4 regions of the Halomonas sp. G15 genome follow, and region 2 is predicted to be linked to each of the others. Evidence: predicted binding sites of a transcription regulator. Region 2 holds the regulator's gene; each other region holds the start of a gene.
What was found. Region 2 encodes FNR, which switches genes on or off when oxygen is low (the NO sensors DNR and NnrR bind a similar motif). Its sites were predicted from a motif close to TTGATNTANATCAA; they were not measured.
Positions count from the first base shown of each region.

Region 1: LWH48_RS11590 (cytochrome-c peroxidase) is a predicted target of FNR. The motif match lies at 1,343-1,356, and genes of this name have one in related genera.
Region 3: LWH48_RS06630 (OmpW/AlkL family protein) is a predicted target of FNR. The motif match lies at 2,618-2,631, and genes of this name have one in related genera.
Region 4: dsrO (sulfate reduction electron transfer complex DsrMKJOP subunit DsrO) is a predicted target of FNR. The motif match lies at 2,204-2,217, and genes of this name have one in related genera.

Region 1 covers NZ_JAJSPA010000022.1:46,096-50,379, forward strand. The annotation lists gene LWH48_RS11585 (adenosine deaminase) at 1-85, shown strand, start outside; gene LWH48_RS11590 (cytochrome-c peroxidase) at 223-1,212, opposite strand; gene msrP (protein-methionine-sulfoxide reductase catalytic subunit MsrP) at 1,444-2,409, shown strand; gene LWH48_RS11600 (sulfite oxidase heme-binding subunit YedZ) at 2,424-3,023, shown strand; partial or broken gene LWH48_RS11605 (solute carrier family 23 protein) at 3,094-3,567, opposite strand; gene guaD (guanine deaminase) at 3,604-4,284, opposite strand, start outside.
Region 2 covers NZ_JAJSPA010000014.1:65,605-69,888, reverse strand. The annotation lists gene LWH48_RS08835 (DUF294 nucleotidyltransferase-like domain-containing protein) at 1-989, shown strand, start outside; gene LWH48_RS08830 (3'-5' exonuclease) at 1,024-1,650, shown strand; gene ttcA (tRNA 2-thiocytidine(32) synthetase TtcA) at 1,735-2,661, shown strand; gene fnr (fumarate/nitrate reduction transcriptional regulator Fnr) at 2,919-3,662, opposite strand; gene LWH48_RS08815 (radical SAM protein) at 3,771-4,284, opposite strand, start outside.
Region 3 covers NZ_JAJSPA010000009.1:84,890-89,173, reverse strand. The annotation lists gene LWH48_RS06645 (ATP-dependent zinc protease family protein) at 1-172, opposite strand, end outside; gene LWH48_RS06640 (DUF3549 family protein) at 197-1,216, opposite strand; gene LWH48_RS06635 (YqcC family protein) at 1,478-1,810, shown strand; gene LWH48_RS06630 (OmpW/AlkL family protein) at 1,907-2,533, opposite strand; gene LWH48_RS06625 (hypothetical protein) at 2,781-3,062, shown strand; gene putA (bifunctional proline dehydrogenase/L-glutamate gamma-semialdehyde dehydrogenase PutA) at 3,197-4,284, opposite strand, start outside.
Region 4 covers NZ_JAJSPA010000004.1:126,851-131,134, reverse strand. The annotation lists gene LWH48_RS03910 (APC family permease) at 3-1,445, opposite strand; gene LWH48_RS18220 (XRE family transcriptional regulator) at 1,697-2,047, shown strand; gene dsrO (sulfate reduction electron transfer complex DsrMKJOP subunit DsrO) at 2,312-3,088, shown strand; gene nrfD (NrfD/PsrC family molybdoenzyme membrane anchor subunit) at 3,072-4,253, shown strand; gene LWH48_RS03890 (molybdopterin dinucleotide binding domain-containing protein) at 4,246-4,284, shown strand, end outside.

The DNA.
Region 1 (4,284 bases), on a different contig from region 2:
CCGTCTGGCCGGCAACGCCATCGAGGCGGCCTTCGTCGACGAGGCGCGCCGCGACGAGCTGCGCCGGCTGCTGGCCGAGGCGTAGGCACTGGCTCGCACACTACCTCACGACGAGTGGTGTAACACGGTGGCGAAACACGACGCGGCCCCGGGATAGCTCCTCGGGGCCGCGTTGCATTCCATGTTCCTCAAGGGCCGGGCCGCAACAGCCCGGCGCCAGGGTCACGGCAGGGCCGGCACCTCGTAGTCTGGCTGCTCGCCGGTCAGGCTGTGCAGGAAGGCGGTGATGTCGGCGATGGTCTGCTCCTCGAAGTCGCGACCCAGCATCTCCTTACCCATGATGGCCACGGCCTCCTCGAGGGTCTCGGTGGCGCCGTTGTTCATGTAGGGGTAGGTGACTGCCACGTTGCGCAGGGTCGGGGTGCGGAAGCGATGGCGGTCGCTCTCCTCGCCGGTGACGTCGAAGCGGCCGACATCGGTGGAGCCGGGTACCTGTATGCGGTGGAACTGACTGTCGGTCAGCGCCGGGCCGCGGTGGCAGGCGATGCAACCGTTGTCCACGAAGGCCACCATGCCGTCCTTCTGCTGGTCGCTCAGGGCGTCCAGATCGCCGTGCAGGTAACGGTCGAAGGGCGAGTCCGGGGTATTGAGGGTGCGCTCGAAGCTGGCGATGGCGTGGGCCAGGTTATCGGCGCTGATCGGGTCCTCATCGTCCGGGAAGGCCGCGGCGAACTTCTGCTCGTAGACCTCAAACCCCTCCAGGCGCTCCAGGGCCTGATCCAGATCCATGGCCATCTCCACGTCGGCCTCGATGGGACCGACTGCCTGGCCCTCCAGGTCCGGCTCGCGGCCATCCCAGAACTGCGAGCCCAGGAAGCCGGAGTTGAGCACCGTGGGGGTGTTGCGCTCGCCGATCTGGCCGTCGTGGCCGGTGGCCCGCGGGATACGGTCGGTCCAGCCCAGCGCCGGGTTATGGCAAGTGGCGCAGCTGATCACCCCGCTGGAGGAGATGCGTGGCTCGAAGAACAGCATGTTACCGAGCTCCACCTTGGCGTCGGTGAGGGAGTTGTCCGCCGGAATCGCCGGCAGGTGCGGCAGCGGTTCGAAGCGGTCGCGATAGTCGCCGAGGCCGTCATCGGCCAGGGCCGGGGTCGAGATGGCGAGGGCCGAACCGATGGTGACGGCCGTGGCCAGCAGGCGCTTGTTGTACATGATGATTCCCCTTTCTGTAATGACCCGTCAGGCAGTGAAGCCGTTAATCGATGTTTAACGTTCTATCAGCCAGTTAGGCAGCTGGCCTGATACTAATCAACCCAGTACAACGGTCGGACAAGGGGGTTGCTTGATCTGCATCAAGAAATTGCCCCGATAGGGATTGCCGTCTGGACCGGTCACGCCGGGTCATGGAAGCTGGCGCGATATTCCTTCTATGGGAGAGATGCCATGGCCCGCTACCGCTATCCCGCCATTGCCGAATCCGAGGTGACGCCAAGAGAGCTGTTTCGCCAGCGACGGCGCTTTATCCAGGGCGGGGCGGCCCTCGGGGCGGTGGCGTTGGCGCCGGGGCTGCTGCTGCCGAGCAGCGCCTACGCCTGGCAGGAGGCCCTGGCCGACAGGCTCGAGGGTGACCTGCCATCACGTGGACTCGCCGGTGGCGAGACCCTTACGTCCCGCAAGGATGCCACCGCCTACAACAACTTCTACGAGCTCGGGGTCCGCAAGAGTGATCCCGAGGTCTATGCCCACAAGCTGATTACCGATCCCTGGTCACTCACCATCGATGGCGAGGTGGGCAAGCCCGGCACCCTGGCGCTGGAGGATGTGCTGAAGCGTGAGACCCTGGAGGAGCGCATCTACCGACTGCGCTGCGTCGAGGCGTGGTCCATGGTGATTCCCTGGGTCGGCTTCCCGCTGGCCGACCTGCTCAAGCGCCATGCTCCCACCTCCCGGGCCCGCTACGTGCACTTCGAGTCGATCCATGACCCCGAGAACCTGCGTGGCCAGAAGAGCTCGATCCTCGACTGGCCCTACCGCGAGGCGCTGCGTATCGACGAGGCGATGCATCCGCTTACCCTGCTGGCGGTAGGCATGTACGGCGAGGTGATGCCCAACCAGAACGGCGCACCGATCCGCCTGGTGGTGCCCTGGAAGTACGGCTTCAAGAGCATCAAGTCGGTGGTGCGCATCACCCTCACCGAGGAGCGGCCGATGAGCGCCTGGATGGAGCAGAACCCCGAGGAGTATGGCTTCTACGCCAACGTCAATCCCGAGGTGGATCACCCGCGCTGGAGCCAGGCGCGGGAGCGGCGTATCGGCGAGCGCGGCAAGCGCGAGACGCTGATGTTCAACGGCTATGCCGAGGAGGTCGCCGGGCTCTACGCCGGTATGGACCCGAACGAGCACTTCTGACGACGGGGAGTCGCATGTCGATCGTCAAGGGCCCGGTGCTGATGTTCCGCCTGCTGGTGCTGGCGTCCGGCCTGCTGCCGGCGCTGTGGCTCGCCTGGCGCTGGGGGCAGGATGACCTCGGCGTCGTCCCCGAGGAGGCGGTGGTGCACCTGACCGGGCGCACCGGCCTGGTCCTGCTGCTGGCCACCATCGCCTTCAGCCCCGCCTTCCGGCTCACCGGCTGGGTAGGCATCATGATCGCCCGACGCCAGATGGGGCTATGGGCCTTCGCCTGGCTCTGCGCCCACGCCCTGGCGTGGATGGGGCTGGAACAATACTGGGCCTGGGAGTGGATCTGGCACGACATGTGGGACCTGCCCTATGTGCGCTATGGGGTGGTGGGCCTTGTGCTGCTGGTGCCGCTGGCGCTCACCTCCTTCCGGCGAGTGCGTCAGGTCATGGGGGAGCGCGCCTGGCACTGGCTGCATCGCCTGGTCTACGTCTCGGCGGCGCTGGGTGCCACTCACCTGTGGATCCTGACCCGGGCGGACTATCGACTGCCGATGCTGGTGGTCGCCGTGCTCGCCGCCCTGGTGCTGTTCCGGCTGGTGGATGCGGCCCTGCAGCGTCGCTGATCGACGCCTCCTGAATGCCGAAGGGCCGCCCGCGGGCGGCCCTTCGGCGTGGTGGGAGGGGGCGTGCTCAGGTGATGGCGTAGCGTAGCGAGGCGGGAATCGCCTCGATGATCGCCTTGCGCACATTGAACACCGCGAGCAGGGCGAACAGCACCCCGGACCAGAAGACGCAGCCCAGGGCCACCTCCCAGGAGAGGCCGGCGCCCAGCACCAGGGTGTAGGTGAACAGCGCGTTCATGCCCATGCCCGGGGCCACCAGGATGGGGTTGCGGGCGTAGAGGCCCATGGCCAGGCTGCTCATGAAGCTGATCAGCACCGTGGCGGAGAGCGCCGCGGAGAAGGGAATGCCCGCCTCGGAGAGGATCGCCGGGTTGACCACGATGATGTACATCGAGGCCAGGAAGGTGGCGATGCCGGCGAGGATCTCGGTCCTGAGGCTGGAGCCGCGTCGGCTCACGCCGAAGAAGCGGTCGAGCCAGGGGGCGTCGGAGGTTGAGGCGGCGGTGGCCGCCTCGCCGGGCAGGGAGGAGGTCTCGGTTGTCATGTCGAACCCGTTGTTGTTGTGAGTGAAGTTTGTCAGTCAGTCGTCGCGGCGGTGCTGTAGGCGTCCGGCCGCCCAGGTCTCGGCCACGCTGCGGTCGTCGCCCATCATCATCAGCGCGAAGAGGGTCTCGGCCAGGCTCCGGCTGCGCACGGTGCGCCGCGCCAGCAGCGGCGTGGCGGCGGGGTCGAGGACCACCAGGTCGGCGTCCATGCCCGGCGCCAGGCGGCCGATGCGGTCATCCAGCGAGAGCGCCCGGGCGTTACCCAGGGTCAGGCCATAGAGGCCCTGCCAGGCGGTGAGAGGCTGGCCGCGCAGCTGGCCCACCTGGTAGGCGGCCTTGAGCGTGGCGAGCCCCGAGAGGTCGGTGCCGCCCCCCACGTCGCTGGCGTAGGTGACGTTGAGCCCCATCTCCCGGGCGGCCTGGCGGTCGAATAGGCCGCTCCCCAGGAAGAGGTTGGAGCTGGGGCAGAAGGCGAGGTTGGCGCCGCGCTCGGCGAGCCGGCCGCGCATCTCCTGGTCGAGGTGGATGCCGTGGGCAAAGGTGCTGCGCGGGCCCACCAGGCCGGACTGCTCGTAGACCTCGAGGTAGTCGCGGCTGCCGGGGAAGAGCTCGGCTACCCAGTCGAGCTCGCCGGTGTTCTCGGCGAGGTGGGTCTGCAGCCAGAGGCTCTCGTCGTTGCGCAGCAGCGCGCCGGTGGCGTCGAGTTGCGCGCGGGT
Region 2 (4,284 bases):
TGGAGCAGGCGGAGAGCCTCGAGGCGCTGGCCGCCGCCAGTCGCCGCACGCCCGAGCTGGTCAGCGCGCTGATGGCCCAGGGGGTCAAGCTGCGCTTCGCCATGGGGCTGCTGGCGGCCCTCAACGGGCGCATCATCAACAAGGCCTGGGGCTTCCTGGTGGACGAGCGCTACCAAGCCGACAGCTGCCTGATGGTGATGGGCAGCGAGGGGCGCGGCGAGCAGATCCTCAAGACCGACCAGGACAATGGCCTGATCCTGGCCGATGACCTCGACTGGCCCGACTGCGCCGAGCAGATGCAGCGTCTGACCGACACCTTGATCGAGCTGGGCTATCCGCCCTGTCCCGGCAATATCATGGTCTCCAATCCCGAATGGGTGGGCACGGTCAGCCAGTGGAAACGGCGCATCGCGCGCTGGATCGAGGCCCGCGACGGCGACAGCCTGATGAAGCTCGCCATCATGCTCGACTCCCATGCGGTGGCGGGTAATCCGGCGCTGCTCGACCGCGTGCGTGATGATCTCTTCGCCCAGTGTGCCGGCAACGAACTGCTGCTCTCCTACTTCGCCCGTACCATCCTGCGCTTCTCCACGCCGCTGACCCTGTTTGGCTCGCTCAAGCGGCCCCAGCACGGCATCGATATCAAGAAGGGCGGCATCTTCCCCATCGTCCACGGGGTGCGGGTAATGGCCCTGGAGCGCGGCATCCGGCCCACCTCGACCCTGGAGCGCCTGGAGGCCCTGGCCGCCGACGGTCGCCTGGAGCCGCGCTTCGCCGAGGACCTGGCCGAGGCGCTGTCGCTGTTCACCGAGCTGCGCCTCAAGCAGCAGCTGGCCCGGCGCGAGGGCGAAGACGAGAGCCGCAACCCCGACCGGGTCGTGGTTCAGGAGCTTTCGTCGCTGGAGCGCGACCTGCTGCGCGAGGCGTTGCATATCGTCAAGGACTTCAAGCAGCGCCTCTCGCATCGCTTCCACCTGGAATACTCATGAACCGACGGAACGACAACGACACAAGGAGACCGTCATGCTCAAGGTCCTGAGGCGCGTCGCGGACCGACGACGCCATGCCAACGGCGAGTACGCCTGGCTGTTTCACCCCTATACCGGGGACGAGATGGTGGTGATAGACACCGAGACCACCGGCCTGGATACCCGCAGCGCCGAGCTGGTGTCGATCGCCGCGGTGCGGGTGCGTGGTGACCGCATCCTGACCAGCGACTCCCTGGATCTGCGCCTGAGGCGCCCCGACTCGCTGACCGGCGACTCCATCCGCATTCACGGCCTGCGCGGCATGGATCTCGATAACGGCGAGAGCCTTGACGCGGCCCTGGAACGGCTGCTCGACTTCGTCGGCAATCGCCCGCTGGTGGGCTGGCATCTGGGATTCGATCTGGCGATCCTCAACCGCGAGCTGCGTCCGCGCTTCGGCTTCGAACTGCCCAACGCCACCGTGGACGTTGCCCAGCTGTGGCGCCGCCGGCTGCGTCGTCGACACCCGGAGATCGACGGCCAGCCGCGCTTCGAGCGGGTGGCGGAGCGCCTCGGCGTGCCGGTGATGGGGCGTCACACCGCCCTGGGCGATGCCGTGACCACCGCGCTGATGTTCCTGCGCCTGGAGAGGGGCCAGGACGCCGGCGACCAGCTGGCCTGAGGGCCATCGGCGTCGCCTGGGGGCGTCGCCGATGGTAGGATGGCGACCTCTCCATTTCCGCCCGCACTGGCAGCGCCAAGACCCATGCAAGACGCCGTGACCTTCGACCCCCGCGCCCTCGCTTCCGCCACGCAAGGGAGCGCCCCGCAAGAGCCCGTCACCCCTGAGAGCACCGAGCCTCCCGATGCCCGGGCGAAGCGCGAGTTCAACAAGCTGCACAAGCGCCTTCGGCGCCAGGTGGGCAACGCCATCATCGACTACGGGATGATCCATGAGGGAGATCGGGTGATGGTCTGCCTCTCCGGAGGCAAGGACAGCTACACCCTGCTAGAGATCCTGCGCAGCCTGCAGCGCAACGCCCCCGTGGCCTTCTCGCTGGTGGCGGTCAACCTCGATCAGAAGCAGCCCGGTTTCCCCGAACACGTGCTGCCCGAGTATCTGGAGGGCACGGGCGTCGAGTACCATATCCTCGAGCGCGACACCTACTCGGTGGTCAAGGAGAAGACCCCCGAGGGCAAGACCACCTGCGCGCTCTGCTCGCGGCTGCGTCGTGGCTCCCTGTATGGCTTCGCCGAGGAGATCGGCGCCACCAAGATCGCTCTGGGCCACCACCGCGAGGATATTCTCGAGACGCTGTTCCTCAACATGTTCTTCGGTGGCAGCCTCAAGGCGATGCCACCCAAGCTGCTCTCCGATGATGGCCGCAACATGGTGATCCGGCCTCTGGCCTACTGCCGCGAGGCGGATATCGCCGAGTTTTCCCGGCAGATGGCCTTCCCGATCATCCCCTGCAACCTGTGTGGCTCCCAGCCCAACCTGCAGCGCCAGGTGGTCAAGGAGATGCTGGCGGAATGGGAGGCGAAGCACCCGGGACGCCTGGAGAGCATGTTCAAGGCGGTGACCAACGTCGCACCATCGCAACTCGCCGACCGCGAGCTGTTCGACTTCGTCGGGTTGGAGGAGAAGCAGGCGAATATGCAGGCCAGGCGGATCGATATCTTGAACGAGTAGGTCAGCGACAAGCAGTGACCTTCAAGGACCCCCCTGACTAAGCGCTATCGCCGATGGCTGACTCGCTCAAGGCTGTTCCGGCGACTGGCCTTCGAGGGGGCGCTGTGAACCCGTCCATGGGCGCTACCTCGGCCATCCCTGGTCCTCGGACCCCCTCTACGACCAGTCCCCGGCGCCTCTCGCTACGAGTCATTGCGATACACCTGTTGGCTGGCTCCTCATGCCGCCTTGCAGCTTGCAGCTTGCAGCTTGCAGCTTCAGTGCGCACCCTCTTCCTCGGCCAGGCGGGTGAGCGCCGGCAGGTCGAGGATATTGACCTCCCGGCCGGAGACGGCCACCAGGCCCTGGGTCTGGAAGCGACCGAGGATGCGGCTCACTGTCTCCACCGCCAGGCCCAGGTAGTTGCCGATATCCGCTCGGGACATGGAGAGGCGGAAGCTGTAGGGGGAGTAGCCGCGGCGGCGGAAGCGCTCCGAGAGGCTGGTGAAGAAGCTGGCCAGGCGCTGGTCGGCGGTCTTGCGTGACAGCAGGCGCATCATGCGGCGGTCGTCACGCAGCTCCTTGCTCATGCTGCGGTAGAGCTGGCCGCGCAGCTCCGGCAGCGACTCCGAGAGGTGGTCGAGACGATCGAAGGGGATCTCGCAGACAGTAGTGGTCTCCAGTGCCACCACGGTGCCCGGATAGTGTTGCTCGTCGATGCCGTCGAGGCCCACCAGCTCGCTGGGCAGGTAGAAATTGGTCAGCTGGTCATCGCCGCTGCCCTCGGTGGTCACCTGCTTGAGGCTGCCCGAGCGAACCGCGAACACGCTGGTGAAGGGGCTGTCCTGGCGGAACAATGCCTCGCCCTTCTTGAGTGGTGCGCGGCGCCGGATGATGGCATCGAACTGGTCCATGTCCTCCACCTCCAGTGCCAGAGGCAGGCAGAGCGAGCTGAGGCTGCAGGTCTGACAGCGCGTCTCCTGCAGCACCGAACGCCGTCGGCCGGTGAGGGTATCCGCCATGGCCCTTTCCTTCTTGATCGTGGTCATTGGCCCATTATGGAGCAAACCGCGGGCAGGGCAAACCACCCTGGGCAGGGGATCAAGAGCGTTGCGGTCCCGAAGGGAGCGTCAGGGGCCCGGCGGGCGGGCGAGTGTCTCGAGGATGCGGGGCAGTTGCCAGTGCCCTTCGGCGGTCAGTGCCATCCGGCCGCCCGAGAGGTCGACCAGCCCCTCGGTACCCAGTGCCTCGAGATCGGCGCCTGTCGACAGCGTGGCAGGGTCGATGGAACGGCTGCAGAGCAGTGCCTCGAGTGTCGCCTGGTGATGCTGCTGGTCGGGAGTCAGGCGGATGCCGCATGCAGTGGGCAGACGGCTGGCATCCAGAGCCCCCTCGTAGCCCGCCAGGGTGTCGGCGTTGCGAACCCAGAGCTCACCAATGCGGCTGTGGGCACCCATGCCGAGCCCCAGCAGGTCACCGGCGGGACCCTGGGTAAAGCCCAGCGGGCCATGCCCCAGGTTACCGCTGGCGCGGGCCTGGGCCAGGCGGTCGTCGCGACGCGCGAAGAGGCCGAGGCCGATATGCACGTAGCCGGCTGCGTCCAGGTGGGCACGTGCCTCGGTCAGCAGCCGGCGGCGCGTCGCC
Region 3 (4,284 bases), on a different contig from region 2:
AGCTGACCCACAGGTGGCCGTCCTCCTCGAAGGATTCGATGTCCTCGGCGTGCAGCGCCGAGGTGCGTGCCCCGGTATCCGCCTTGGCGCACAGCACGAGGTGCATCTCCGGCAGCTCGACCATCTCGCGGCGGCCGATCACCGCCTTGGGGGTATACGGCAGTTCCTTCATCATCGTCATGGATCGTTCTCGCCTTCAGCGCGTCAGGGCCGCGAGCCGCCGGCCGATGGGCGAGTCGGCGGGCGCCTCGCGCAGGGTCATCAGCACCGGCAGTCGCAGCCTGGGAATCAGGGCCAGGTCGCGGGCCACTGTCATGAAGTCGGCCTGCTCGCAGCTGGCCAGGCGCTCCAGATAGCGCGGCAGCCGCTGGCCATCCTCGAGCAGGGGCCAGCCGCGTGCGGCGATGGCCGCCAGCAGGTCGGGACCACAGGCGTGGGCATCGGCGAGCAGGCTGTCGAACCAGGCGCCGGCGGCCTCGCTTCCCGAGACGGCGCGCACACAGGCACACAGGGCCTCCACGTCACCGGCCTCGGCGGCCGCCTCGCCCCGGGTGCGCAGAGCAGCGGCCAACTCGCCATCGATGGCCACATGCTCCAGGCAGTAGCACAGCGAGATCAGTACCGCGTGGGGCAGGTCGGGAAGCCGCGCGACCAGCTGGCGGCGCTCCTCGTCGCCCATGCGCACCGCGAAGTCGGCCAGCCCCTGGAGGCCGAGTGCCTGCCAGTCGAGGGCCTGCTGGCCGCTTAGGTAGGCCTCCACCGGCTCCAGGTGCTGGCTGGCCGGACGGCCCAGGTCGCAACTGGCGCGGGCGTGCAGCATGGCCTGGAAGGGCAGCGAGGGGGTGAATGCCAGGGGATTGTCCTTCATCAGGTTATCCACCGCCTGGCCATCCTCGCGGCCGACGCTCTCCACGCTGCGCCCCAGGGTCTCGAGCAGCCGCTGCACGAAGGCATCGCGGGATGCCGGGTCGAGGCGCCCCTGTTCATCCAGGGGCAGCGCCAGGAACCAGATCAGCGGGTCCTGCATGTCACCCAGGCGGAAGACCAGGCCCAGCCTGGCCTGGCCCTGCCAGGGGGCGGGCCAGGGCGCCGCGTCATCCTCCAGGGCCGCCAGGGTGGCCATCTCGCAGGGCTCCACGCGCCGGCCAAGGTGGTAGAGCCGCACCTCGGCACCGCTGCGCACGAAGAAATCGTGAAGGGTGTGGATGGGTTGCATGGCATCTCCGCTTGTCAGAGCGTGCACTCTACCGCGGCATCGATGGGCTGTCAGCAGGTTCGCCGTGGATCCCGGGGCAATGGTCAAATCTTGACCGCCGGCCGCCGGCGCCCATGACATCGGGGCTGGCGAACTCTTTCCAGCGGTTATCCACAGCCCCGTTCACGGAAACTGTGAATGGGGAGTGGACAGCGGTGCGGCGGGTGGCCACTCGCCGCCGGGGGCGGGATAATGGCCCCACACCCGCATGGAGTTTCCCCGATGACGGTTCACGACGAACTCGACCAATCCCTGCGCCGGCTCGAGGCCACCATGAAGGCTGCCAACCTGTGGCGCATGGAGACGCCCGACCCCGCGGCGTTCGACAGCCAGCAGCCCTTCTGCGTCGATACCATGGCGCTGCCCCAGTGGCTGCGCTTCGTGTTTATCGCCCGCCTGGACGCCCTGGTGGAGCGGCGCGCCGCGTTGCCGGCACGCTGTGACGTGGCCCCGGCGCTGGAGGCCTATCTCACCCAGGAGGGGGTGCGCGCCAGCGACCGGCTGCTGCTCTGCCAGGCGGTGGAGGAGATCGACCGCCTGGTCACCGAGAACTGAACCGGCCACCCGGTGGCCGGTTCGACGGATAGCCGGACCATAACGCAGCGGGGCCCGCCATTGGCGGGCCCCGCTGCGTTCGGTGTCGGCTGCGGATCAGAAGCGGTAGCTGATGCCACCCATCACCACCACCGGGTCGATCTCGACCTTGCCGGCGTCGGCACCGCCCACCTTGACGTCGGAGTCGATATCCATATACCAGACCGCGCCGTTGAGGGCCCAGTTGTCGTCGATCAGCAGGTCCACGCCCAGCTGGCCGGCGGCACCCCAGGAGTCATCCAGCTCCAGGGTGCTACCTTGCACTTCTTCGTCGGAGAACTTGGTGTAGTTGACGCCCACGCCGGCATAGGGCTGCACATAGGCGTCGGTGCCGCCCAGCGGGTAGTACTGCAGGGTCAGGGTCGGCGGCAGATGCTCGGTGGAGGCCAGGTTGGCGCCGTTCAGTTCAATGTCATGATCGAAGGGCTCGGCGGCCAGCAGCTCGACGCCCAGCTTGTCGGTGAAGCGGTAGCCCAGGGTAAAGGCGAAGGCGCTATCGTCCTGGACATCAACTTCCAATGCTCCATTCGCCAGTGATCCGTTATCGCTCTTGGGCTCGACCTTGGCCACGCCGACACGGGTGAAGAAGTCGCCGGCGCCGTAAGCGAAGGCCTGGGTGCTGGCGGTGACGGCAGCGGCGGCGACGCTCGCCGCGATCAGGGTGGTGAGGGCACTCTTGCGCATGGTTTCGGCTCCTGCTGGCTCGGGTGCGGCACGACGCCGCAAGGGAAGATAAGTTCAGTGTAGCCGCGCTTCCCGCTGAGGGAGTTGATCCAGCGCAAGGAAATGATGCAGTGCGGTGAACTGCCACCTGCGGGGCCACCCTTGGCGTGGATTCGACGTTCTGAGAATTGTCTCCGTCTGACGACAGGTCGCCGAACTCGCCGCTATCGGCTTCACTTACGGGGGGACTAACCATGGAGGCGCCGGGATGGGAGACGCGAGCCCGCGGGACGAGAGCCGACTGACCCTGGTGGGACTGCTGCTGGCCGCCGGCCTGGCGGTATGGCTGCTGTTCGAGCCCGAGCTGATCGGTGCCCTGCCCATGCCGCTGAAGTTGCCGCTGGTGCTGCTGGGTGCCGCCACCCTGGGGGCGGCCTTTTCCGCCCCACTGGTGATGGAGAGGGCCAGGCGAGCGCCGTCGTCAGCCTGGCGGCTGGGGGCCCTGGTCGTCTTCACCCTGCTGCTGGCGGGGCGGGCGCTCTCGGGGTAGACCGGCCCGCCGAAAAACGCCGCAAACGCAGCGGGCCGCCCGAGGGCGGCCCGCTGGTGGGAAGGGGCAGGCGAGGGCCTGCACGGTGTGGGTGGGATGGCGCGAGGGGGATACCCTCGCGCGTCCTGCCTGGCCTACTCGGCCGTGGCCAGCAGACTGGCGTTGCCCCCCGCCGCGGTGGTGTCGATGCACAGGTGACGCTCCACCACGTAGCGCTCCGGGGCGATGGCCTGGGTCTCCAGCGGCACGATGGCGCCTTCGCGCGCGGCCAGCGCCAGGCGCAGCTCGCGGGTCCAGTCGCTGGTGCCGGCCGCGGCGACGCTGGCGATGCCCGCAAGCTCGGTCAGCGTCTCGGCCGCCACGCTGCCGTCGAGGCCGGCGACCGGTGCTCCCGCCTCGACCAGCGGCCCCACCGCCTGGCTCGCCCCCGGGGCGACCACCAGCGCAGGGGAGCCGCAGCCGAGTGCCTGTACCGCCTGGGCGATGGCGATCTCCAGGGTCGGGCCGAGGCACAGCACCATGCCCTTCGGGTACATCGACAGGCGGTTGCTCTCCCCGGTGGGTCCGGGCAGCGTCTGGGGCGTCATGTCCAGCGCCGCGGTCTCGGCCAGCGCCTTGCGGATCACCCCGCCCTTGCCGGAGAGGGCGCGACGCAGCACCTCCACGCGATCGGGGCGCGCCGACCAGTTGCGCGCATCGAGGCCATCCAGCGCCGCCTGCAGCGCCTCCTTGCCGATGGCGTCACCCTCGGGCGCCGCGAGGCGCTCCTCCCGGGCGGTACGCCGGAAGCGGTTGACGTAGAGCGGGCCGCCCGCCTTGGGGCCGGTGCCCGAGAGCCCCTCGCCGCCGAAGGGCTGGGAGCCGACGATGGCGCCGATCTGGTTGCGATTGACATAGATGTTGCCCACGTGGATGCGCTCGACGATCTGCTGCACGCGGTCGTCGATGCGGGTGTGCAGGCCGAAGGTGAGGCCGTAGCCACGGTCGTTGATGGTGTCCACCACCTTGTCGATGTCGCGCGCCTTGAAGGTGGCCACGTGGAGCACCGGGCCGAAGATCTCGCGCTCGAGGTCCTCGATCCCGCTGACCTCGACCACGGCGGGGGTGACGAAGGTGCCGACATCCGGCGCGGGCAGCTTTTTCAATACATTGCCGGCCTTTTCCTTCTCCGCCACGTAGGCGCTGATGTCGGCCTGGGCCTCGGCGTCGATCACCGGCGAGA
Region 4 (4,284 bases), on a different contig from region 2:
GCTCAGCGGCCCTGGTAGGGGTCCGCCCCGGCCAGCTCACGTTGCATCATGCTGTCGCTGTAGGCGGTGCCGTAGCGGGCGCGGGACCAGGCATAGAGTGCCAGGCCGATCATCATCCAGCCGGCAAAGATTGCCCACTCGATGGCGGAGAGCGCCGAGGGGCTTCCCGGCAGGTACATGGCGGTCAGTCCCAGGGAGAGCAGCACCGCCAGGGCACCCACCAGCTTGCCCTGACGCACCTTGAAGGGGCGCGCCATCTCCGGTTCACGGCGACGCAGCACCACGAAAGAGAGCGAGACGAACAGGTAGGCGATGACGATCCCGAGCCCGCCGGCCACCACCAGCCACACCAGCGCCGGGCGACCGAAGAAGGGCGCGATGGCGGAGAGGGTGCCCATCACCAGGATGGCGTTGGTGGGCGTGCGGTAGGTCGGGTGCAGCTTGCCCAGCCAGGCGGGCAGCATGCCCGAGTGCGCCAGGGCGTAGATGGCCCGGGAGCCGCCGATATAGAAGGCGTTCCAGCTGGTGATGATGCCGGCGATTCCCGCCAGGATCATCAGGTTGCCGGCCCAGGGCGCCTGGAAGGCCGCCTGCATGGCATCCGGCACGGCGAGCGAGCTCGCACCCAGCGCCTCGGGGTCGAGCATCAGCGAGGTACCCAGGATAATGAAGGCGTACCAGAACACCGCCAGGATCACCGAGATCATCAGCACCCGGCCGATCTCGCGGAACGGCAGGTTGATCTCCTCGGCGGCCTGGGGGATCACATCGAAGCCGACGAACATGAAGGGCACCATGATGATCACCATCATGATGCCACCCATCACGCCCTCCTCGACGCTGAACAGCGGCTGCATGGTCGCGGTGCTGCCCTGGAAGAGGGCCCCGGTGATGAACAGGATGCCCACCGCCAGGATCAGCAGGGTCACCACCTTCTGCACCAGGGCGGCGGTGCGCACGCCGATGTAGTTGATCCACATCATGACCAGCGAGCCGGCCACGCCGACCGCCACCCAGGTCGCCTTCACCTCCCAGCCGGTAATGGTCCAGAGGTGCCCTATCGCGTAGTTCGGGAAGAGGTGCTCCACCACCGTGGGCAGCGCCACGGCCTCGAAGGCCACCACGCTGACATAGCCCAGGGTGATCGCCCAGGTGCACAGGAAGGAGGCAAAGTGCCCCATGGCGCGATAGCTGTAGACGTGCTCGCCGCCCACCTGGGGCATCGCCGAGGCCAGCTCGGCGTAGGTGAGGCCCACCAGCACGATGATCAGTCCACCGATCAGGAAGGCGGTGATCGCCCCGAGGCTGCCGGCAGACTGGATCCAGCTGCCGGTCAGCACGATCCAGCCCCAGCCGATCATGGCACCGAAGGCCAGGGCGAGGACATCCTTGCGGGCCAGCACACGCGACAGCTGACCCTGTGAGGTCGTGGCATCTTGAGTCATGAGATCCTCGATAGTTGTCTTTTTATCCTAATAACTTTGTTTTCACGTAACGTCGACAAAATAGGCAACCCGGGGACTGACAGCAAGGATGTTTGATATTCTTGATGGTAGACATTCGTCGACGCTCACCCGAACCCCCGAGATTTCGGGACTTCAGGTAAAACAGCGATGCCTTCTATTCTCATTTAGTCGACAAGAATATTGCACGGCACTCCCCGCAGGCGGGAACCGACACCTGCCACGAAAGCAGCATGCAATCGACACTGGCAAAAACGTCGTCTAGCCGCCATAGTGTGCCTGTCGCAACCGCCCAATGGAGCATCATGAGCACGGCACGACAGTCCCGATCCGCGGAACTTCTTGACCCCCCGCGAAGCAGCCCTGACCTCGACGTCAGGGACCTGGAACAACGTACACGCCTCATGCGCATCGTGACCCGGCTGATCGCCGTGTCAGACCTCGGCAGCCGCGAGATCGCTCGCCGCGCCGGGCTGCCGATGCAGAAGATCAGCGACCTCCTCGCGGGGAAGCTGGAGCACCTCTCCATCGATGAGCTACGCCTCGTGCATCGCACCATCGAGCAGCAGGGGGCCACCCACTAGGCCTCCCGGCCACGGCATCACGCAACGCCCTCCGAACAGCGAACGCCCTGCCCCTCCGGCAGGGCGTTTTTTGTCCTGCCGACTCGCCGGAAAAATCCCGGATATTCATTGGCTTGCAAAGCATTACGTGAGCATTAAGCGCTTTCTAACAATCTCTTGACCGACATCAAGGCCATATACCTTGGTCGCAGGTAGCCTTCCGGTATCAGATTTACCTCTTGAATGCGCGGACGATTCCGCCCCACCCAGGCCACCGGAGGCGCCATGGACCCCATTCGCCGCACCCTTCTCGGCCAGCTGGCCCGCCTCAGTGCGGGTGCCGCCCTGATACCGCTCTCCAGCGTTGCCAGCGCCGGCATCAACCAGCAGCCACCCCGTCGAGAAGGCGATCCCAGCAAGCGCTACGGCATGCTCATCGACCTGCGCCAGTGCATCGGCTGCCAGGCCTGCACCGTGTCGTGCCATATCGAGAACGCCGCCCCACTGGGCAGCTTCCGCACCACCGTCTCCCAGTACGAGGTGGAGCATCAGGAGACCGGCGAGGTCGCCACCTTCATGCTGCCGCGCCTGTGCAACCACTGCGAGAACCCGCCCTGCGTGCCGGTGTGCCCGGTGGAGGCCACCTTCCAGCGCCAGGACGGCATCGTGGTGGTCGACAGCGACCGCTGCGTGGGCTGCGCCTACTGCGTCAACGCCTGCCCCTACGACGCCCGCTTCATCAACGAGCGCACCCAGACCGCCGACAAGTGCACCTTCTGCGCCCACCGCCTGGAGGCCGGCCTGCTGCCGGCCTGCGTGGAGAGCTGCGTGGGCGGTGCGCGGATCATCGGCGACATGCGTGATCCGGAGAGCCAGATCAGCCGCATGATCGCCGAGCACCGCGACGAGCTGATGGTGCTGCAGCCGGAGAAGAACACCCTGCCCCAGGTCTTCTACCTCGGCATGGACGAGCGCTTCGTGACTCGCCCCGATGCCGAGCCGGTCGCCCTGGAAGTCCTCGATCCCCACGGCCAGGAGATGGGCTATGAATTCCGCCATTGAGCTGCTCGCCCCGCGCTACGACATCGCCTGGTACCCCTGGGCGGTGCAGTACTTCTTCATGATCGCGCTCTCCTACGCCACCCTGTGGCTGGCCGCTCCGGCGCTGGTGTTCGGCAGGAAAGCCTGGCTGCCCACCGCACGCCTGGCGCTGCTCGCCTGCCTGACCACCACCCTGGTGGCACCGGTGGCGCTGCTCGCCGACCTGCACCAGCCGCTGCGCTTCTGGCACTTCTATGCCTACGCCAACAGCCACTCCTGGATGTCCGTCGGCAGCCTGGTGCTGCCCCTCTACGTGGTCGGGGTGATCGTGCTGGCCTGGCTCGCCTGGCGCCCGGCGCTGCAAGCCCATCGCCAGGCCCCCGGCATTGCCGGCTTCGTCGCCCGCTGGCTGTCGCTGGGCGACGCCCCCACGCCGCGCGCCCTGGTGGTGCTGGTGGGTCTGGGGACCCTGGCCCTCTCCACCGGCATCATGCTCTATACCGGCGCCGAGGTGGCCATCGTCAAGGCCCGCCCGCTGTGGCACACCGTGTGGTTGCCGCCGATGTTCGTGGCCACCGGCTTCATCGCCGCTACCGGCCTGATCCTGGTGCTCAACCGCGTGGCCGGTGAGCGCAGCTCCACGGTCAGTCGGCAGATGCTCAAGGTGATGCTGGGAGCCTGCCTGGTGGCCGGACTCGTCGCCGGCAGCTGGTTCCTCGACGGCATCAACGCCAACGTCGGCTCCGTGGCCGCGGCAATGGAATCCGTGCGCGACAGCGTCGAGTGGCGCAGCACCGCCCTGTGGGGTGGCCTCACCGGCCTGGTCCTGTTCGGCGCCGTGCTCTACCTGCTCACTCGCCCCGCCTCACGCCGCCCGGCACTCTACGCCTGGGCCTGGGTGCTCGGCCTGGTGGCCCTGCACGTCGGCTGGATGTTCCGCTGGGTGGTGCTGATGGACGTGCAGACCGTGGCCCGCCACAGCGCCGGCTTCCACCACTACGGCATCCCCGCCGGCTCGTCCGGCATCCTCGGCATCGTCGGAACCTTCGGCCTGTGGCTCGCCGCCATCCTGCTGATCGACCTCTTCGTGCCGTGGCGCCAGGCCGCCCAGGGCGGCAGCGCCGCCGACGCCTCCCCCGCCGCCCCCGAACATCCTGACGTCGAAGGAGCCCTCCGTCATGGCTAAGTCACCCGACACCTCACGTCGCCGCTTCCTC